3 regions of the Saccharothrix stipae genome follow, and region 2 is predicted to be linked to each of the others. Evidence: riboswitches for the same ligand, from Rfam matches in the RefSeq annotation. Region 2 holds a riboswitch; each other region holds the start of a gene.
The links. Region 2 has a riboswitch for S-adenosylmethionine ahead of thrC (threonine synthase). Riboswitches for the same ligand answer to the same signal wherever they lie in the genome.
Positions count from the first base shown of each region.

Region 1: another riboswitch for S-adenosylmethionine. It lies ahead of ACYVLT_RS21490 (aminotransferase class V-fold PLP-dependent enzyme); the one in region 2 lies ahead of thrC (threonine synthase).
Region 3: another riboswitch for S-adenosylmethionine. It lies ahead of ACYVLT_RS24255 (methionine ABC transporter ATP-binding protein); the one in region 2 lies ahead of thrC (threonine synthase).

Region 1 covers NZ_BAAGTN010000008.1:982,753-988,390, reverse strand. The annotation lists gene ACYVLT_RS21505 (multidrug effflux MFS transporter) at 1-202, opposite strand, end outside; gene ACYVLT_RS21500 (RluA family pseudouridine synthase) at 311-1,246, opposite strand; gene lspA (signal peptidase II) at 1,243-1,836, opposite strand; gene ACYVLT_RS21490 (aminotransferase class V-fold PLP-dependent enzyme) at 1,860-3,197, opposite strand; SAM riboswitch class IV at 3,235-3,348, opposite strand; gene ACYVLT_RS21485 (potassium/proton antiporter) at 3,411-4,883, opposite strand; gene ACYVLT_RS21480 (M28 family metallopeptidase) at 5,084-5,638, shown strand, end outside.
Region 2 covers NZ_BAAGTN010000005.1:369,796-375,433, forward strand. The annotation lists gene ACYVLT_RS10655 (glycoside hydrolase family 3 N-terminal domain-containing protein) at 1-2,153, shown strand, start outside; gene rpsT (30S ribosomal protein S20) at 2,280-2,540, shown strand; gene holA (DNA polymerase III subunit delta) at 2,847-3,830, opposite strand; SAM riboswitch class I at 3,926-4,041, shown strand; gene thrC (threonine synthase) at 4,053-5,315, shown strand.
Region 3 covers NZ_BAAGTN010000009.1:241,907-247,544, forward strand. The annotation lists gene ACYVLT_RS24245 (transglycosylase family protein) at 15-1,448, shown strand; gene rsmA (16S rRNA (adenine(1518)-N(6)/adenine(1519)-N(6))-dimethyltransferase RsmA) at 1,538-2,416, shown strand; SAM riboswitch class I at 2,503-2,593, shown strand; gene ACYVLT_RS24255 (methionine ABC transporter ATP-binding protein) at 2,798-3,808, shown strand; gene ACYVLT_RS24260 (methionine ABC transporter permease) at 3,805-4,488, shown strand; gene ACYVLT_RS24265 (MetQ/NlpA family ABC transporter substrate-binding protein) at 4,554-5,360, shown strand.

The DNA.
Region 1 (5,638 bases), on a different contig from region 2:
ACGAGTCCGACAGCGGACCCACCAGCAGCTGCCCGACCGACAGGCCGATGATGAACGTGGTCAGCGACAGCTGGATCTGCGACTCGGTCGAGCCGAACTCACCCGCGATGGCCGGGAACGCGGGCAGGTACGTGTCGATCGAGAGCGGTCCGAGCAGGCACAGCGTGCCCAGTAGTGCCACCAGTCGGGTTCTGCTGTCCATCCGCCATCCCCCACGCTCGTCTGTCAAAAGCTTCGCAAGACAAACGATCCAGGGAAAGCGATATGGCACACATCACGCGACGGGCGCAAGACTTGCGAGCAGAACCGGTCAGTAACCCTCGGCCCGCAACAGTTCCAACGCGCTGGAGAGGTCGTCCGGGTACTCGCTGGTGTAGGACACCCACTGGCCGTCGGCCGGGTGGTGGAAGCCCAACGTCCTGGCGTGCAGCCACTGCCGGGTGACGCCGAGGCGCTTGGCCAGCACGGGGTCGGCGCCGTAGGTCAGGTCGCCGACGCACGGGTGCCGCAGCGCGGAGAAGTGGACCCGGATCTGGTGCGTGCGACCGGTTTCGAGGTGCACGTCGAGCAGTGACGCGGCCCGGAAGGCCTCGACCACCTCGTAGTGCGTGATGCTCGGCTTGCCGTTGGCCATCACGGCGAACTTGTAGTCGTGCTTGGGGTGCCGGTCGATCGGGGCGTCGATGGTGCCCTTGATCGGGTCCGGGTGGCCCTGCACGAGCGCGTGGTAGAGCTTGTCGACCGTGCGCTCCTTGAAGGCGTGCTTCAACGCCGAGTAAGCGCTCTCGCTCTTCGCCACCACCATGACGCCGGTCGTGCCGACGTCCAGCCGGTGCACGACGCCCTGCCGCTCGGCGGCGCCGGACGTGGCGATCCGGATCCCGGCCGCGGCCAGGCCGCCCACTACGGTCGGACCGGTCCAGCCGGGGCTGGGGTGCACGGCCACGCCGACCGGCTTGTCGACCACGATCACGTCGTCGTCCTCGTGCAGGACGATCAGGCCCTCCACGGGCACCGCCTGCACCTGCACCGGGCGTTCGGGCTCGGGGAGGGTGACCTCCAGCACGGAGCCCGCGATCAGGCGGTCCGACTTGCCCGCGGGCTGCCCGTCGAGCACGACGTCACCCGATTCGGTCAACGCGGCCACGACCGTGCGGGACAGGCCGAGGAGCTTGGCCAGGCCGGCGTCGACCCGCATCCCGTCCAAGCCGTCCGGCACGGGCAGGGTCCGGTAGTCGCCGGTCATGCGCCCGCCTTCTTCTCCGACTGGGTGCCGGGCTTCTTCTCCACGCGGGTGCCGTCGTAGTCGCGCTGGAGCAGCGCCATCAGCACGATCACGCCGCCGCCCACGCAGATGGCCGAGTCGGCCAGGTTGAACACCGGGAAGAAGTTGCCCCAGGGGTCGAGCACCGAGATGAAGTCGACCACGCCGCCGCGCAGCGGGCCGGGACCGCGGAAGATCCGGTCCGCCAGGTTGCCCATCGCGCCGCCCAGGACCAGGCCGAGGCCGATGGCCCAGCCGACCGACCGCAGCCGGCGCGCGATCCACAGGATGAACACGACCACGCCGGACGCGATCAGGGCGAGGATCACCGTCCAGCCCTCGGCCAGGCCGAACGCGGCGCCGGTGTTGCGGATCAGCGGCAGGTAGAGCAGGCCGCCGAGCAGCTCGATCGGCTCACGCCCCTCCAGGTGCTCCACCGCGAGGATCTTGGTGACCAGGTCGAGCGCCAACACCAGCGGCGCGATGACCGCCAGCAGGAGGACCCGTCGCTTCGGCAGCGGTTGGTCCGGCTGGTCCGGCGTGTCCGGCTCGGTGTTGGGATCGGTGCTCACCGGGCCATTGTCCAGCATCGGGGTCAGCGCAGGAACGGCGGGAGCGCGCGCTGGTCGTTGAGCGGCACCCAACGGCCGTCGCGCTGTTCGTACTCCCACCGCGAACCCTCGACGACGAGCGCCCGCAGCGCGGCCACGAAGCGGTCCACGTGCTCCTCGGTGGTTCCCAGGCCGATCGACGCACGCAGCGCCCGTTCGCCGTGGGCGAGGCGGTGCACGGCAACGTGGGCGCAGAACGCGCCGTCGCGCACACCGATGCCGTGCTCCGCGGACAGCGCCGCAGCCAGGTAACCGGCGTCCTGACCGCCGACGGTGAAGCTCACCACACCCACCCGGTCCTGGTCCGAGCCGAACAACGTCAGCTCGTGCACGCCCGGCACGGTCCGCAGGCCCGCCCGCAGCCTGGCCAGCAGCACCCGCTCGTGCTCGGTGGTCTGCTCCCAGTGCCTGCCAAGCACGTCGCACGCCACGGCCAGCGCGTGCACGCCCACCACGTTCGGGGTGCCGGCCTCGTGCCGCTCGGGCACCGCCGACCAGGCCACGCCGAGCCGGTCGCCGTGGTCGGTGACGCGGGCCGTCGCACCACCGCCCACCAGGTACGGCTCGGCGGCCTGCAACCAGTCCGACCGGCCGACCAGCACGCCCGCGCCGAACGGCGCGTAGACCTTGTGCCCGGACAGCACGGTGTAGTCGACGTCGAGCGCGCGCACGTCCACCGGCCGGTGCGGCGCGAGCTGGGCGGCGTCCAGGGCGATCCGGGCGCCGTGCCTGCGGGCCACGCGCGCCAGTTCGGCCACCGGCCAGAGCTCGCCGGTCACGTTGGACGCCCCGGTGACCACGACCAGGCGCGGGCCGACCGGCGCCTCGCGCAGCGCCCGGTCCAGCTCCAGCACCGCCTGGGCGGGTGAGTCGGGGGTGCGCAGGCGACGCACGTTCGGGCCGCGCCACGGCAGCAGCGCGGCGTGGTGCTCGGTGTCGAACAGGGTCACGGCCGTGTGCTTGGGCAGGCTCCTGGCCAGCAGGTTCAGCGCGTCGGTGGTGTTGCGGGTGAACACCACGGCGTCGGTGCCGCGGGCGTTGAGGAACCGGCGGACCGACGTGCGGGCCTGCTCGTAGACCCGGGTGCTGACCTGCGAGGCGAAGCCCGCGCCCCGGTGCACGCTGGCGTACCAGGGCAGCACCTCGTCCACCGCGTCGCGGACCTGCTCCAGGCACGGCGCGCTGGCCGCGTGGTCGAGGTTGGCGTACTCGACGCGCTCACCGGTGACCAGCGGCACGCGCAGCGACGCGCCGACCACGCGCGGCAGTGCCGGCTTCTCCGGCCGGGCAACGGTGCTGGTGCGGGGAACTGCGATCGTCATGACGCCCTCCGGGGGTCCGGGACCCCGCCGGAGAGGGAGCCCGCGCTTGCCGGACGCCCTGCGCGCCGGCCAGGTCCTCACCAGGGGCACCCCACCGCGGTAGGAGGGTTGCCGGCCAGCGAGCCTGGGCTTCGCGCTGGCACTCATGACCTTCGGAGCGAAGGTAACCCGGACCGCGCGCCCGCGTCGAGTCCGGTTCACATCCTGGGAGCGTCAGGGCAGGCCGACGTCGCCCTTCCAGCGGGCGAACCGGCCCGCCCGGTCGACCGCCCGGATGCGCTGCTCGGTCGCCGTGCGCATGGCCTCGGTGCACACCACCAGCAGCTGGTCGTGCTCCTGCAACCGGGTCGTCGGCTGCGGGGTGAAGCCGTTGTCGTCGCGCACCACGAGGCTGACCGAGGAGCCGGGCGGCAGCCGCAGCTCCGACAGGTACACGCCGTGCAGCTTGGAGCCGGGCTGGATGCGGACCTGGAGGAGTTCCGCGCCCAGCTCGTCCAGCGCCGACGAGTCGACCTGCACCTCGTGCGCCTCCCCGGACTTGACCAGCCCGAGCCACTTGGCCAGCCACGGCAGGCTCGTGCCCTGCACCACGGTCAGCACCACCACCAGCACGAACACCGCGTCCACCAGCCGCTGCGCACCCGGCACGCCCTGGATCAGCGGGATCAGCGCGAACACGATCGGCACCGCGCCGCGCAGCCCCGACCACGAGACGAACACCTGTTCGCGCCACGGCACCCGGAACGGCAGCGCCGCGCACAGCACCGACAGCGGGCGGGCCAGCAGCACCAGCACCGCCCCCGCGACCAGCGCGGGCACCAGCACGTCGAGCAGGCGTCCCGGTGAGGCGTACAGGCCGAGCAGCACGAACAGCCCGATCTGCGCGATCCAGCCCAACCCCTCGGCGAACGACAGGGTGTCCGCCCGGTGCGGCAGGCGGGCGTTGCCGAGCACGAGGGCGGCGATGTAGACGGCGAGGAAGCCGGACGCGTGCGCCAGGTCGCCGACGGTGTAGGCGAGCAGGCACACGGCGACCGTGGCCAGCGGGTACAGGCCGGTGGCGGGCAGCGCGGCCCGGCGCAGCCCCACGCCGCCGACCCAGCCGAGCACGATCCCGATCACCCCGCCCGCGACGAGCTCGTAGCCCATCAGCAACGGCGCGGTCCACGTGATCGGGTCGGGCGCGGCGAGCAGCACGACGGCGATGTACACCGGCGCGTCGTTGATGCCGGACTCCAGTTCGAGCGCGCCGATGAGCCGCTTGCGCACCCCCACCCCGCGCAGCACGCTGAACACCGCCGCCGCGTCGGTGGACGACAGCACCGCGCCCCACAGCAGGGCGGTGCGCCAGTCCATGTCCAGCAGGAAGTGCAGCGCGAACCCGGTGACCGCGATGCTCACGCCGACGGCCACCGTGGACAGCGCGATGCCCAGGCCCAGCGCGGGCTTCACCGCGCTCCACCGGGTGGTCAGCCCGCCCTCGGTGAGGATCAGCACGAGCGCGACGGTGCCCAGCGAACGGGTCAGGTCGGCGTCCTCGAACTGGATGCCGAGCACGGCCTCGCCGAGCAGCAGGCCGATGCCGAGGTAGAGCAGGAGGGACGGCAGACCGAGCCTGATCGACACCCTCACCGCGATGACCGAGAGCAGCAGAACGCCGGCGGCGATGCCCAGGTAGCCCGTCACACCGCCCACTCGACCTCCAGGCCGTCGTCCCCGCTGCATCACTCGACGGGGTCATTCTCCCCGGCGACACCGAAATGGACGAATCCGGCAACCCACGCGGCGTCACCAGCCGAACGCCCCTAGCGCGAACCACGTCGAACCGTGCACGTTGACGAACGGGTCCGCCGCCCCGGTCACCTCCACACCCTGCGGGAGAAACCGTGAAGTTGCGAACGATCTCCACCGCGCTGGTCACCACCGGCGTGCTCCTGGGCTCCGGCCTCGGCTCGGCCACCGCCGCGCCACCGCGCGTCCTGGCCGGGCCGAACATCCCGGTGTCCGCCGTCCAGGCCGACCTCACCCAGTTCCAGGCCATCGCCAACGCCAACGGCGGCAACCGGGCGCACGGCCGTCCCGGCTACCTGGCCTCGGTGAACTGGGTCAAGTCCAAGTTGGACGCCGCCGGGTTCACCACCCGGGTGCAGTCGTTCAGCCGCAACGGCGCCACCGGCTACAACCTGATCGCCGACTGGCCCGGCGGCGACGTGGACAACGTGGTCATGGTCGGTGGGCACCTCGACAGCGTGTCGGCCGGTCCGGGCATCAACGACAACGGCACCGGCTCGGCCGGGCTGCTCGAAGTCGCGCTGGCCGTGCGGTCGACCGGCTTCCGACCCACCAAGCACCTGCGCTTCGCCTGGTGGGGCGCGGAGGAGCTGGGCCTGGTCGGCTCGACGCACTACGTGAACTCGCTGTCCACAACGGACCGCTCGCGG
Region 2 (5,638 bases):
TCGACCGACGCGTCGAGAACCTCCTCAAGCGCATGACGCTGGAGGAGAAGGTCGGCCAGATGACCCAGATCAGGCTGGGCAAGCTGCGCGGCAACTGCGAGTGGAACCCCGGTCCGCTGCGCGAGGACTGCATGAAGGCCGTGCTGGAGGACGCGAAAGTCGGCTCGATCCTGTCCGGCGGCGGCGACGCGCCCAACCCGAACACGCCGCGGGCGTGGGCGGAGATGACCAACGCCATCCAGAAGTACGCGCTGGACCACAGCAGGCTGCGCATCCCGCTGATCTACGGCGCGGACGGCGTGCACGGCCACTCGAACGTGGTCACCGCCACGATGTTCCCGCACCAGATCGGCCTCGGCGCGACGTGGAACACGGAGCTGCAGGAGCGGCTCGGCGCGTCCACCGGTCGGGCCATGCGCGCCACTGGCGTGTTCTGGAACTTCGCGCCGGTGTCCGACATCGCGCGGGACACCCGCTGGGGCCGCTACTACGAGACCTACAGCGAGGACCCGGTGCTGGCGGGCGCCCTCGCGGCGGCGAACGTGCGCGGGCAGCAGGGCGACCCGACCGACGGCACCGCGAAGCTCACCGCGACCGCCAAGCACTTCGCGGGCTACTCCGAGCCGTTCAACGGCCACGACCGGGCGCCCGCCCACCTGCCGATCCGGTACCTCCAGGACACCGTGCTGCCCGCGTTCCAGCCGCAGTTCGACGCGGGCGTCGGCAGCGTGATGATCAATTCCGGCGCGGTGAACGGCGTGCCCGCGCACGCGTCGAAGTACCTGCTGACCACGCAGCTGCGCGACCGGATGGGTTTCCGGGGCGTGGCGATCACCGACTGGGAGGACATCCGGTTCCTGGTGGACCGCTACCACGTGGCGGCCGACTACCCGGAGGCCATCGCGATGGCCGTCAACGCGGGCGTCGACATGGCGATGGAGCCCTCCAACGCGGCGGAGTTCACCGCGGGCGTGCTCGCGGGCGTGCGCGGCGGGGCGATCCCCGGCAAGCGGATCGACCAGGCCGTGCGGCGCATCCTGAAGCTCAAGTTCGACCTCGGGCTGTTCGAGAAGCCGTTCGTGGACGTCGAGAAGGCCGACTCGATCGTGAACGGGGCGGACCGGGCGCTGGCCCGTCAGGCGGCGGCGGAGGGCACCGTGCTGCTGCGCAACGACGGCGTGCTGCCCCTGTCGACCAACGCGCGCAAGGTCGTGGTGACCGGTGACTCGGCCGACTCCGTGCCCAGGCAGCTCGGCGGCTGGACGGTCGGTTGGCAGGGCGTGCCCGGCGGGTCCCCGATGCCGCCGACGGTGACGGTGCTGCAGGGCATCCGGGCGGTCGCGCCGGCGACGAACGTGGTGAGCGCGCCGACGCAGGCCGACGCGGTGGCGCAGGCCGGTGACGCGGACGCGGTGGTCGTGGTGCTCGGTGAGGACCCGGGCGCGGAGGGTGAGGCGGACACCGAGGAGCCCGTGTTGACCGCCGAGCAGCAGGGCCTGGTCGACGCGGTGCGGGCGACCGGCAAGCCGGTCGTGGTCGTGCTGCTGACCGGTCGGCCGCAGGTGCTGGGCACGGTGGCGGACGCCCCGGCGCTGGTCGCCGGCTGGCTGCCCGGCTCCGAGGGCGGCTCCGCGATCGCCGACGTGCTGTTCGGCGCGGTGAACCCGAGCGGGAAGCTGCCCGTGTCGTGGCCCAAGACGGTCGGTGACCAGCCGTTCTCCTACGACCAGGTGCGCGGCGCGAACACCTCGCCCAGCTCGGCCTACGACCCGGCGTTCGCGTTCGGGCACGGTCTGTCGTACACGACGTTCACCACGTCCGCGCCGAAGGTCGCGTCGGCCGAGGTGCGGCGGGACGAGCGGGTGAAGGTGTCGGTGACCGTGGCCAACACCGGCGCGCGGGACGGCACGCTCGTCGTGCCGGTGTACGTGCACCAGCCGGTGAGCAAGGTGCTGACGCCGCCGCAGCGCCTGGTCGGCTTCACCCGGGTGGCGTTGAAGGCGGGTGAGCAGCGGGCGGTCGAGGTCTCGTTCGACGTCAAGCGCCTCGCGGTGACCCCCGGTGACGTGGACGGCGCGGACAAGCCGGAGGTGGCCAAGGGCGCCTACGAGGTCGTGGTCGGCGACGGGAGGGCTCGATTCACGGTGCGGTGAGCTGCCCTGATATCCTTCTCGGCCGTACCCGCGCGGCATTCCGCTGTGGAGGAAAACCGCCCCTCGTGGGCGGAGCCGGTGACAAGCGCGGTGCGACTCCGAGACCGAGGAAAAGGTGGCTTTCGCGTGGCGAACATCAAGTCCCAGATGAAGCGGATCAAGACGAACGAGAAGGCGCGCCTGCGCAACAAGGCCGTCAAGTCGTCGCTCAAGACCGCCATCCGCAAGTTCCGTGAGGCCGCCGAGGCCGGTGACAAGGAGAAGGCGACCGTGCTGGCGCGGGAGGCTTCCCGCAAGCTGGACAAGGCCGTCACCAAGGGCGTGATCCACGCCAACCAGGCCGCCAACAAGAAGTCGGCGCTGGCGCGGCGCGCCAACCAGATCTGATCTGGTCTCACGCCAAGGCGCCGCCCACCCCACGCGGGGTGGGCGGCGCTTGTGCTTGCCCCGGCGCTTCCGGCAGTCGGCTCGACCTCCCGCAGCCGGTCGAGCGGCCCAGCCCTCCGACAGCCGGCTCAGCCCCTGCAACCGGTCGGATGGCCCGGCTACCGGCAGCAGATCGGGCGGCCCAAGCCTCCGGCAGTCGGCTCGCCCCGGGCAGTCGACTCGGCTTCCGGTACCCAGGTGGCCCCGGTCTTCGGTAGTCGGCTCGGCCTCCGGCGATCCGTAAGCGGCTCGGCGTCCGGCGGTCGGTCAGCGTCGGCCGTGGGCGGCGACGATTTTCAGCACTGCGCGTTCCAGGGCGTAGCCGGAGTCCGCTGCGACACCCTTGACGTCGGCGTTCAGGTCGGCGACCACCGTCATCGCCGCCGCGAGACCACGGTCCTCCCAGCCGCGCGACTGGCCCTGGGCCTTCTTGACCTTCCACGGCGGCATGCCCAGTTCGCCCGCCAGCTTGAACGGGTCGCCCCGGCCCACCGCGGACACCCGCGCGATCGTGCGCACCGCGTCGGCCAGCGCGTCGGCGACCAGCACGTGCGGCACCCCGAGCTGGATCGCCCACCGCAACGCCTCCAGCGCACCGGCCCGGTCGCCCATCACGGCCTTCTCGGCGACCGCGAACCCGGTCACCTCGGCCCGGCCGCGGTGGTAGCGGCGGACCGCCTCGGCGTCGACCTTGCCGCCGGTGTCGGCGACGAGCTGCGAGGCCGCCGCCGCCAACTCGCGCAGGTCCGACCCCACCGCCTCGATCAGCGCGGCCACCGCCTCCGGATCGGCCTTGCCACCGCCGGCCGAACGGATCTCGTTGCGCACGAACGCTTCCCGGTCCGCCGCCTTGGTGATCTTGGGGCACTCGGTGACCCGGGCACCCGCCTTGCGCAGCGCGGCGGGCAGGTCCTTGGCCACCTTGCTACGCCCGCCGCCGCTGTGGACGACGACCACCGTGACCCCGTCCGCCGGGGCCTTGGCGTAGGCGATCACCGCGTCGGCGATCTCCTTGCCGCACTCCTGGGCGGCCTCCAGCGCGACCACGCGGCCCTCGGCGAACAGCGACGGGCTGACCAGTTCGGCCAGCTCAGGAGGCGTGAGATCGGTCACGCGGACGCGCGTCAGGTCGGCCTGCGGATCGGCTTTGCGCGCCGTCGCCAGCGCACCGCGCACCGCGCGCTCGACCAGCAACTCCTCCTCGCCGACGATCAGGTGCACGGCGTCGGGCGTGTCTGCGGGCGAACTCACGGCGCGATCCTCCCACGCCCGTCCGACGTCCGGATGGTGGACGTCTCTGGCTGCGGGTCGGGATCGTGACGTAAGTTGGCCGCACAACTGAATACCGCTCATCCAGAGGGGCAGAGGGATCGGCCCGAAGAAGCCCCGGCAACCCGTCGCACAGCGTCCGCTGGCGACCACGGTGCCAATTCCGACCCGCGACGCGCGGGAAAGATGAGGAGATACCTCGCGATGACTGCTGTCAGTGTGCCCTCCGCCACCACCTCCTTCGACCTCGGTCCCGCTCGCGCGCTGTCGTGTCGCGAATGCGGCCACGAGACGCCGCTCGCCGCCGAATACGCCTGTCTGGAGTGTTTCGGGCCGCTGGAAGTGGCCTACGACTTCGGCCCGATCCGCCGCGAGGACATCGAGGCGGGCCCCCGGTCGATCTGGCGCTACCGCGGCCTGCTCCCCGTGCCGACCACCGTCGAGTCGCACCCCAACACCAACCCCGGCGGCACCCGCCTGGTCGAGGCCGACCGCCTCGCCAAGGCCCTGGGCGTGCGCAAGGTCTGGGTGAAGGACGACACCGGCAACCCGACCCACTCGTTCAAGGACCGCGTCGTCGGCGTCGCCCTCGCCGCCGCCCGCGAGCTGGGCTTCAAGGTCCTGGCCTGCCCCTCCACCGGCAACCTGGCCAACGCCGTGGCCGCCGCCGCGGCCCGTGCGGGCTGGCAGTCGGTGGTCCTGGTGCCCTCCTCCCTGGAGCAGGCGAAGATCCTCATGACCGCCGTGTACGGCGGCGACCTGATCACCGTCGACGGCAACTACGACGACGTGAACCGGCTGGCGCAGGAGTTGGCCGCCGAGCACGAGGACTGGGCGTTCGTCAACGTCAACGTCCGCCCCTACTACGCCGAGGGCTCCAAGACGCTCGGGTACGAGGTCGCCGAACAGCTCGGCTGGCGGCTGCCCGACCAGATCGTCGTGCCCATCGCGTCCGGCTCCCAGTTGACCAAGGTCGACAAGGCCTTCCGGGAGTTCGGCACCCTGGGCCTGGTCGAACAGACCCCGTACCGCGTGTTCGGCGCGCAGGCCACCGGCTGCTCCCCCGTCTCGGCCGCCTTCAAGGCGGGCCACGACGTGGTCAGCCCGGTCCGCCCGGACACCATCGCCCGGTCGCTGGCGATCGGCGCCCCCGCCGACGGCCCCTACGTGCTGGACGCCGTCCGCCGCACCAACGGTGCGATCGAGGACGTCACCGACGACGAGGTCGTGGAGGGCATCCGCCTGCTGGCCCAGACCGAGGGCATCTTCGCCGAGACCGCGGGCGGCGTCACCGTCGCGACCGCGAAGAAGCTCATCGAGACCGGCCAACTGGACCCGGACGGCGAGACGGTGCTCCTGATCACCGGCGACGGCCTCAAGACCCTGGACGCCCTGGGCGACCGGGTCGGCCCCCGCGCCAACGTCCCGCCGTCGGCCGAGGCCGTGCTCAAGGCCCTCCAGGACTGACCCGCCCGCCGGGCGGCGACCGGTCAGGCGTCGCCCGGCGGACCCCGGCCACCGGCCCTGGCGGTCGAGGTGGCGATCGGGGCGGCCGCCGCGCGGTCTCCATCACAGCGCGGTTCCCATCACAGCGCGATCCCGGACGAGCGGAGCCAGCCGGTCCGGGGGAAGGCGGCCAGTTCGGGCAGCACGTGCGGCCCCACCGGTTCGGTCACCACGCGCCAGGCGGTGAGCATCTGGGGCCAAGGGCGTTTCTCCTTCTCCTGGTTGTAGCGCTCGGCGTGCCACTCCTCCGGCGGGATGGTCAGGTCGGCGTCGAACAGCGCGTC
Region 3 (5,638 bases), on a different contig from region 2:
AGGTATGGCACCCCGTGAACTCGTTCAACGAGGACACCGACTGGTTTACGCCCGTGCAGCCGACACCCGTGGCGGGTGTCGACGTCCTGGACAGACCCGGGCCGCCGTCCGAATGGGACACCGCGGTGTTCACCATCACCCCGGACGACGTCCTGGACGTGCTGGGACCGGACGCCGACGAGCTGCTGGCCAGCGCGAACGTCGACGTCGACGAGCTGATCCGGCTCATCAACGCCGAGACCACGCTCCTACCCCCGATCATCATCCCCGACGAGGTCTCCCAGGACCGGGTCGCGGGCAGCCTGGCCGCCGAGCAGCCGAGCGTCCCGCCCGCCGCACTGGTCGAGGCCGCGGGGAAGTGGAAGCGCCGCTTCCTGAAGGCCGCGGTCGCCACCGTGCTGGTGACCATCTCCGGCGGCGGCGCCACCGCGATCGCGATGGACAAGTCCGTCACGGTCGACGTCGACGGCGAAGCCAAGACCGTGCGCACCTACGAGTCCACCGTCGGCGAGATCCTGGCCGACGAGGGCATCACGATCGGCGAGCACGACGCGCTCAGCCCGTCCCCCCAGGCGAAGGTCAGCGACGGCGGGAAGATCTCGCTGGACCGCGGCCGGCTGGTGAAGGCGACGGTCGACGGCGAGCAGCGCGAGGGCTGGGTCCGCTCGGTCACCGTGGACGAGGCGCTGGAGCAGTTGCAGGTCGACGACGAGGGCGCGTGGCTCTCGCACGACCGCGGCATGGACGTGCCCCTCAGCGGTCTCGCCCTCGAGGTCAAGAGCCTCAAGACCATCACGCTCTACGACGGCGGCAACGCGCCCCGGCAGCTGCGGACGACGGCCGTGACCGTCGAGGAGCTGATGCGCGGCGAGAACCTGACGCTGGGCCCCGAGGACAAGCTCGAAACGGCGATGGACCTGCGCGTCACCAACGGCGCCGAGGTCCACATCACGCGCACCGGCGTGTCGGTGATCAACGCGACGGAGGCCATCCAGCCGCCCGTCGAGGAGGTCAAGGACGACACGATGATGAAGGGCCAGAAAGAGGTCCTGGACCCGGGCGAGGTCGGCGAGCAGATCGTCACCTACCGCGTGACGGTGAAGAACGGTGCCGAGGTCGGCCGCGAGAAGCTGGGCGCGAAGGTCACCAAGGAGCCGAAGCCGAAGAAGGTCAAGGTCGGCACCAAGCTCCCGCCCGACGGCGAGGTCTGGGACCGGCTCGCCCAGTGCGAGGCGACCGGCAACTGGGCCATCAACACCGGCAACGGCTACTACGGCGGCCTGCAGTTCAACAAGAGCACCTGGGACGCCTACGGCGGCGCCCAGTACGCCGCGTACCCGCACCAGGCGACCCGCGAGCAGCAGATCGCCGTGGCCACCAAGCTGCGCGACGCCCGCGGCGGCTACTCCGCCTGGCCCCACTGCCGCTCGAAGCTGGGCCTGCCGTAATTTTGGCGCCGCCTCCGGCGTCGCGGCTCGGTCGCCTGGAAGTCGACCGCGCGCGGTAGCTCCGTTGGTGGCAGTGGAGAATGGGGCTCGTGACTGAGGATTCGACGACGGCCGGGTCGGGGAGCCACCTCCTCGGCCCGGCCGACGTCCGTCGGCTGGCCGCCGAGCTGGACATCCGCCCCACGAAGAAGCTGGGGCAGAACTTCGTGCACGACCCGAACACGGTGCGGCGCATCGTGGCGGCGGCCGACCTGCGCCCGGACGACGTGGTGCTGGAGGTCGGCCCCGGGCTGGGCTCGCTGACGTTGGCGTTGCTGCCCTCCTGCCGGGCGCTGGTGGCCGTGGAGATCGACGGGGTGCTGGCCGACCGCCTGCCCGTCACCGTGGCCGAGCGCGCGCCCCAGCTGGCCGACCGCCTGTCGGTCGTGCACGAGGACGCGATGCGCGTCACGGCGTCCCAGCTGCCCGTGGCACCGACGGCGTTGGTGGCGAACCTGCCGTACAACGTGGCCGTGCCCGTGGTGCTGCACCTGCTGGCCGTGCTGCCGTCGTTGCGCACCGGCCTGGTGATGGTGCAGTCCGAGGTCGCCGACCGGATGGCCGCCGGTCCCGGCAGCAAGGTCTACGGCGTGCCCAGCGTGAAGCTCGCCTGGTACGCGGACGCCCGCCGGGCCGGTCCGGTGCCGCGCTCGGTGTTCTGGCCGGTGCCCAACGTCGACTCCGCGCTGGTCGCGTTCGAGCGGCACGAGCCGTTGTCCACTGTGGACCAGAAGCAGCTGTTCTCCTTGGTGGACGCGGCTTTCGCGCAACGGCGCAAGATGCTGCGCGGTGCGTTGGCCGGGTGGGCGGGCTCCGCCGCCGAGGCGCAACGGCTGCTCGTCGCCGCGGGCGTGGACCCGGCGGTGCGGGGCGAACAACTGGCCGTCGGTGACTTCATCCGGATAGCCGAGGTCGCTTCCGCTCGGTAGTCGATGATCTTTCGGCCGAAAGTGTGATTTGCCGGACGATCCGGTTACAGGCTTGCGTCAGCCGGGTTCGGTCAGGTCTACTCGTGGTGCCATCCCGAGCGGCTGAGAGACCTGGCTCTACGACGCCGCAGCAACCACCCCCCACGGGGCAGGTGCTTCAGCCAGGATCGATGGAGGATCACGTGCCCAGGATGCGAACGCTCACCCGCCGGCGGGTCGTCGACCACGGCCGCCGCACGTCGTCAGCCTGTCGCAGCTGCCGCTAGCAGCACTAGGCGCCTTCGAATCCTCGCGTCCTTACTTCAGGACACCCTTCTGAGCTGAGCCGTCGGTCACGCACGCCATGAGCGTGCGCTGCCGCATGCAGTCGTGGAGCGAAACGTGATCACTGTCGAGAACCTCACCAAGACCTTCCCCGGGAGTACCGGGCAGGTTCGCGCGCTGGACGGCGTGAACCTGGACGTCGCCGCCGGCACCGTCCTCGGCGTCGTCGGCCCCAGCGGCGCGGGCAAGTCCACCCTGGCCCGGTGCGTCGCGCTCCTGGAGCGCCCCGACAGCGGCGCGATCCGCGTCGACGGCACCGACCTCGTCTCCCTCGACGGCACCGCGCTGCGGGCCGCCCGCCGGCAGATCGGCGTTGTGCCGCAAGGGGATTCGCTGCTGCGCCAGCGCACCGCCGCGGGCAACGTCGCGCTGCCGCTGGAGGCCGCGGGCGTGGCCGGTCCGCAGCGCCGCACCCGGGTCGCCGAACTCCTCGACCTCGTGGGCCTCACCGACAAGGCCGGCTCGTACCCCGACCAGCTCTCCGGCGGCCAGCGCCAGCGGATCGCGGTCGCGCGGGCGCTCGCCGCGTCGCCGTCGGTGCTGCTGGCCGACGAGCCGACCTCCGCGCTCGACCCCGACACCACCGGCTCGGTGCTCACCGTGCTGGACCGGGCGCGGGCCGAGCTCGGCGTGACGGTGCTCGTGGTCACGCACGACATGGGCGTGGTCCGCCGGATCTGCGACGACGTCGCGGTGCTGGAGGACGGCCGGGTGGTGGAGCACGGCAGGGTGCTCGACCTGGTGTCCGACGCGGCCAGCCGCACCGCCGCGTCGCTGCTGCCCGCCGTGGACCAGAACCCGGTGGCGGAGGCCTCGTTCGACCGGGTCGCGGACGTCGTGCTGATCGGCTTCGCCGCCGTCGGCGCGCTGCTGCCCGAGGTGACCAGCCGGTTCGGCGTCGAGCTGAACCTGCTGGGCGGCGGTCTGACCAGGCTGGGGGAGACCCCGGTCGCACGCTTCCGCGTCGGCCTGAAGGGCGAGCGCGCGGACTCGGCGCTGGAGTGGATCTCGGAGGCGGGCGGCTCGGTGCGACGGACCCTCTCGGGTCCGCAGGGAGTAGCTGCGTGAGGTCGGCAACACCCTGGTCCATCGTGTTCGACGACGTGCTGGTCGCCACCGGCGAGACGTTGTACATGGTGGTCGTCTCCACCCTGATCGCCGTTCTGCTCGGTGCGCCCGTCGGCATCTGGCTTCAGCTCACCGCCCCCGGTGGGCTGAAGCCCCGGCCGGTGGCGCACAAGGTGCTCGGGTTCGTCGTGGACCTGGGCCGCTCCATGCCGTTCCTGGTGCTGCTGGTGGTGCTCACCTCGCTGACCAGGCTGCTGCTCGGCAGCACCATCGGACCCACGGCGGCCATCGTGCCGCTGGCCGTCGGCGCGATCCCGTTCGTCGGCAGGCTGGTCCAGAACGTGCTGGCCGAGGTGCACGTGTCGGTGGTCGAGGCGGCCGTCACCACCGGGTCGTCCACCCTGCGGATCGTGCGCAGCGTGCTGCTGCGCGAGTCGTTGCCCGCGCTGGTCAACGCCATCGGCGTGACCGCGATCGCGCTGCTGGGCTACTCGGCGATGGCCGGGGTGGTCGGCGGCGGCGGGCTCGGCGACCTCGCCGTGCGCATGGGCTACCAGCGGTTCAACGACCGCTACCTGTGGAGCACGGTCGTCGTGCTGGCGATCGTGGCCACCGCGATCCAGTTCACGACCAACCGCGTGGCCCGCGGTGTCGACCGCCGCCGCACCGCGTCCGTCTGACGTTCGGGTTTTTCTCAGCGCTGCTTTCTCTCACTTCTGGTTTTCTCTCACCTCTAAGGAATGAAATGCGTATTCGTGCTGCCCTGCTGGCCGTGCTGCTGACCGCGGTGGGCTGCGGTAGTGGCGACACCGGCGCCGCTTCCGACCCGAACGCGGCGCTGAAGGTCGGCGTGAGCCCCGTCCCGCACGCCCAGGTGCTGCGGTACGTCGCGGACAACCTGGCCGCGGCGAAGGGCTTGAAGATCGAGGTGGTGGAGTTCACCGACTACGTGCAGCCGAACACGGCGCTGGTGGACGGGTCGCTGGACGCGAACTACTTCCAGACCGTGCCGTACCTGGACACGTTCAAGGCGGAGAGCGGCGCGTCGCTGGAGTGGATCGGGCCGGTGCACATCGAACCGCTGGGCGTGTACTCGAAGAAGCACAAGTCGCTGGCCGACCTGCCGTCGGGCGCCCGGGTCGCGGTGGCCAACGACGCGACGAACGAGGCGCGCGGGCTGAAGCTGCTCCAGGACAACGGGCTGATCAAGGTCACGCCGGGCGCGGAGAAGACGGCGACCATCCGGGACATCGCGGAGAACCCGCGCGGGCTGGAGTTCGTCGAGCTGGAGGCGGCGCAGCTGCCGCGTTCGCTGGACGACACGGACGCGTCCGTGGTGAACGGCAACTACGCCATCGACGCCGGCTTGAAGCCCGCGTCCGACGCGTTGGCGCTGGAGAAGGCGGAGGGCAACCCGAACGCGAACGGCCTGGTCACGCGGGCCGAGCTGAAGGACGACCCGCGCGTGCGCGACCTGCTGGCCCTGCTCCAGTCGCAGGAGGTCAAGGACTACATCAAGCAGACCTTCGCCGGCTCCGTCCTCGCCGTCTAACCACCCGAGCCCCCGCGTGTCCTACCTCCAGAACACGCGTGTCCTACCTCCAGAACGCGAGAGTCCTACGTTCGGAACGCGAGAGTCCTACGTTCAGGACGCGAGAGTCCTACGTTCAGGACGCGAGAGTCCTACGTTCGGAGTGCGTGAGTCCTACGTTCAGGACGCGAGAGTCCTACGTTCGCGTTGGGAGAGTCCTACGTTCAGGGACCCTGAGTTCAACGCTCAGGACGAAAGACCAAGAGCGTCCTCGCCGGACGGGCAGATCAGCAGGATGA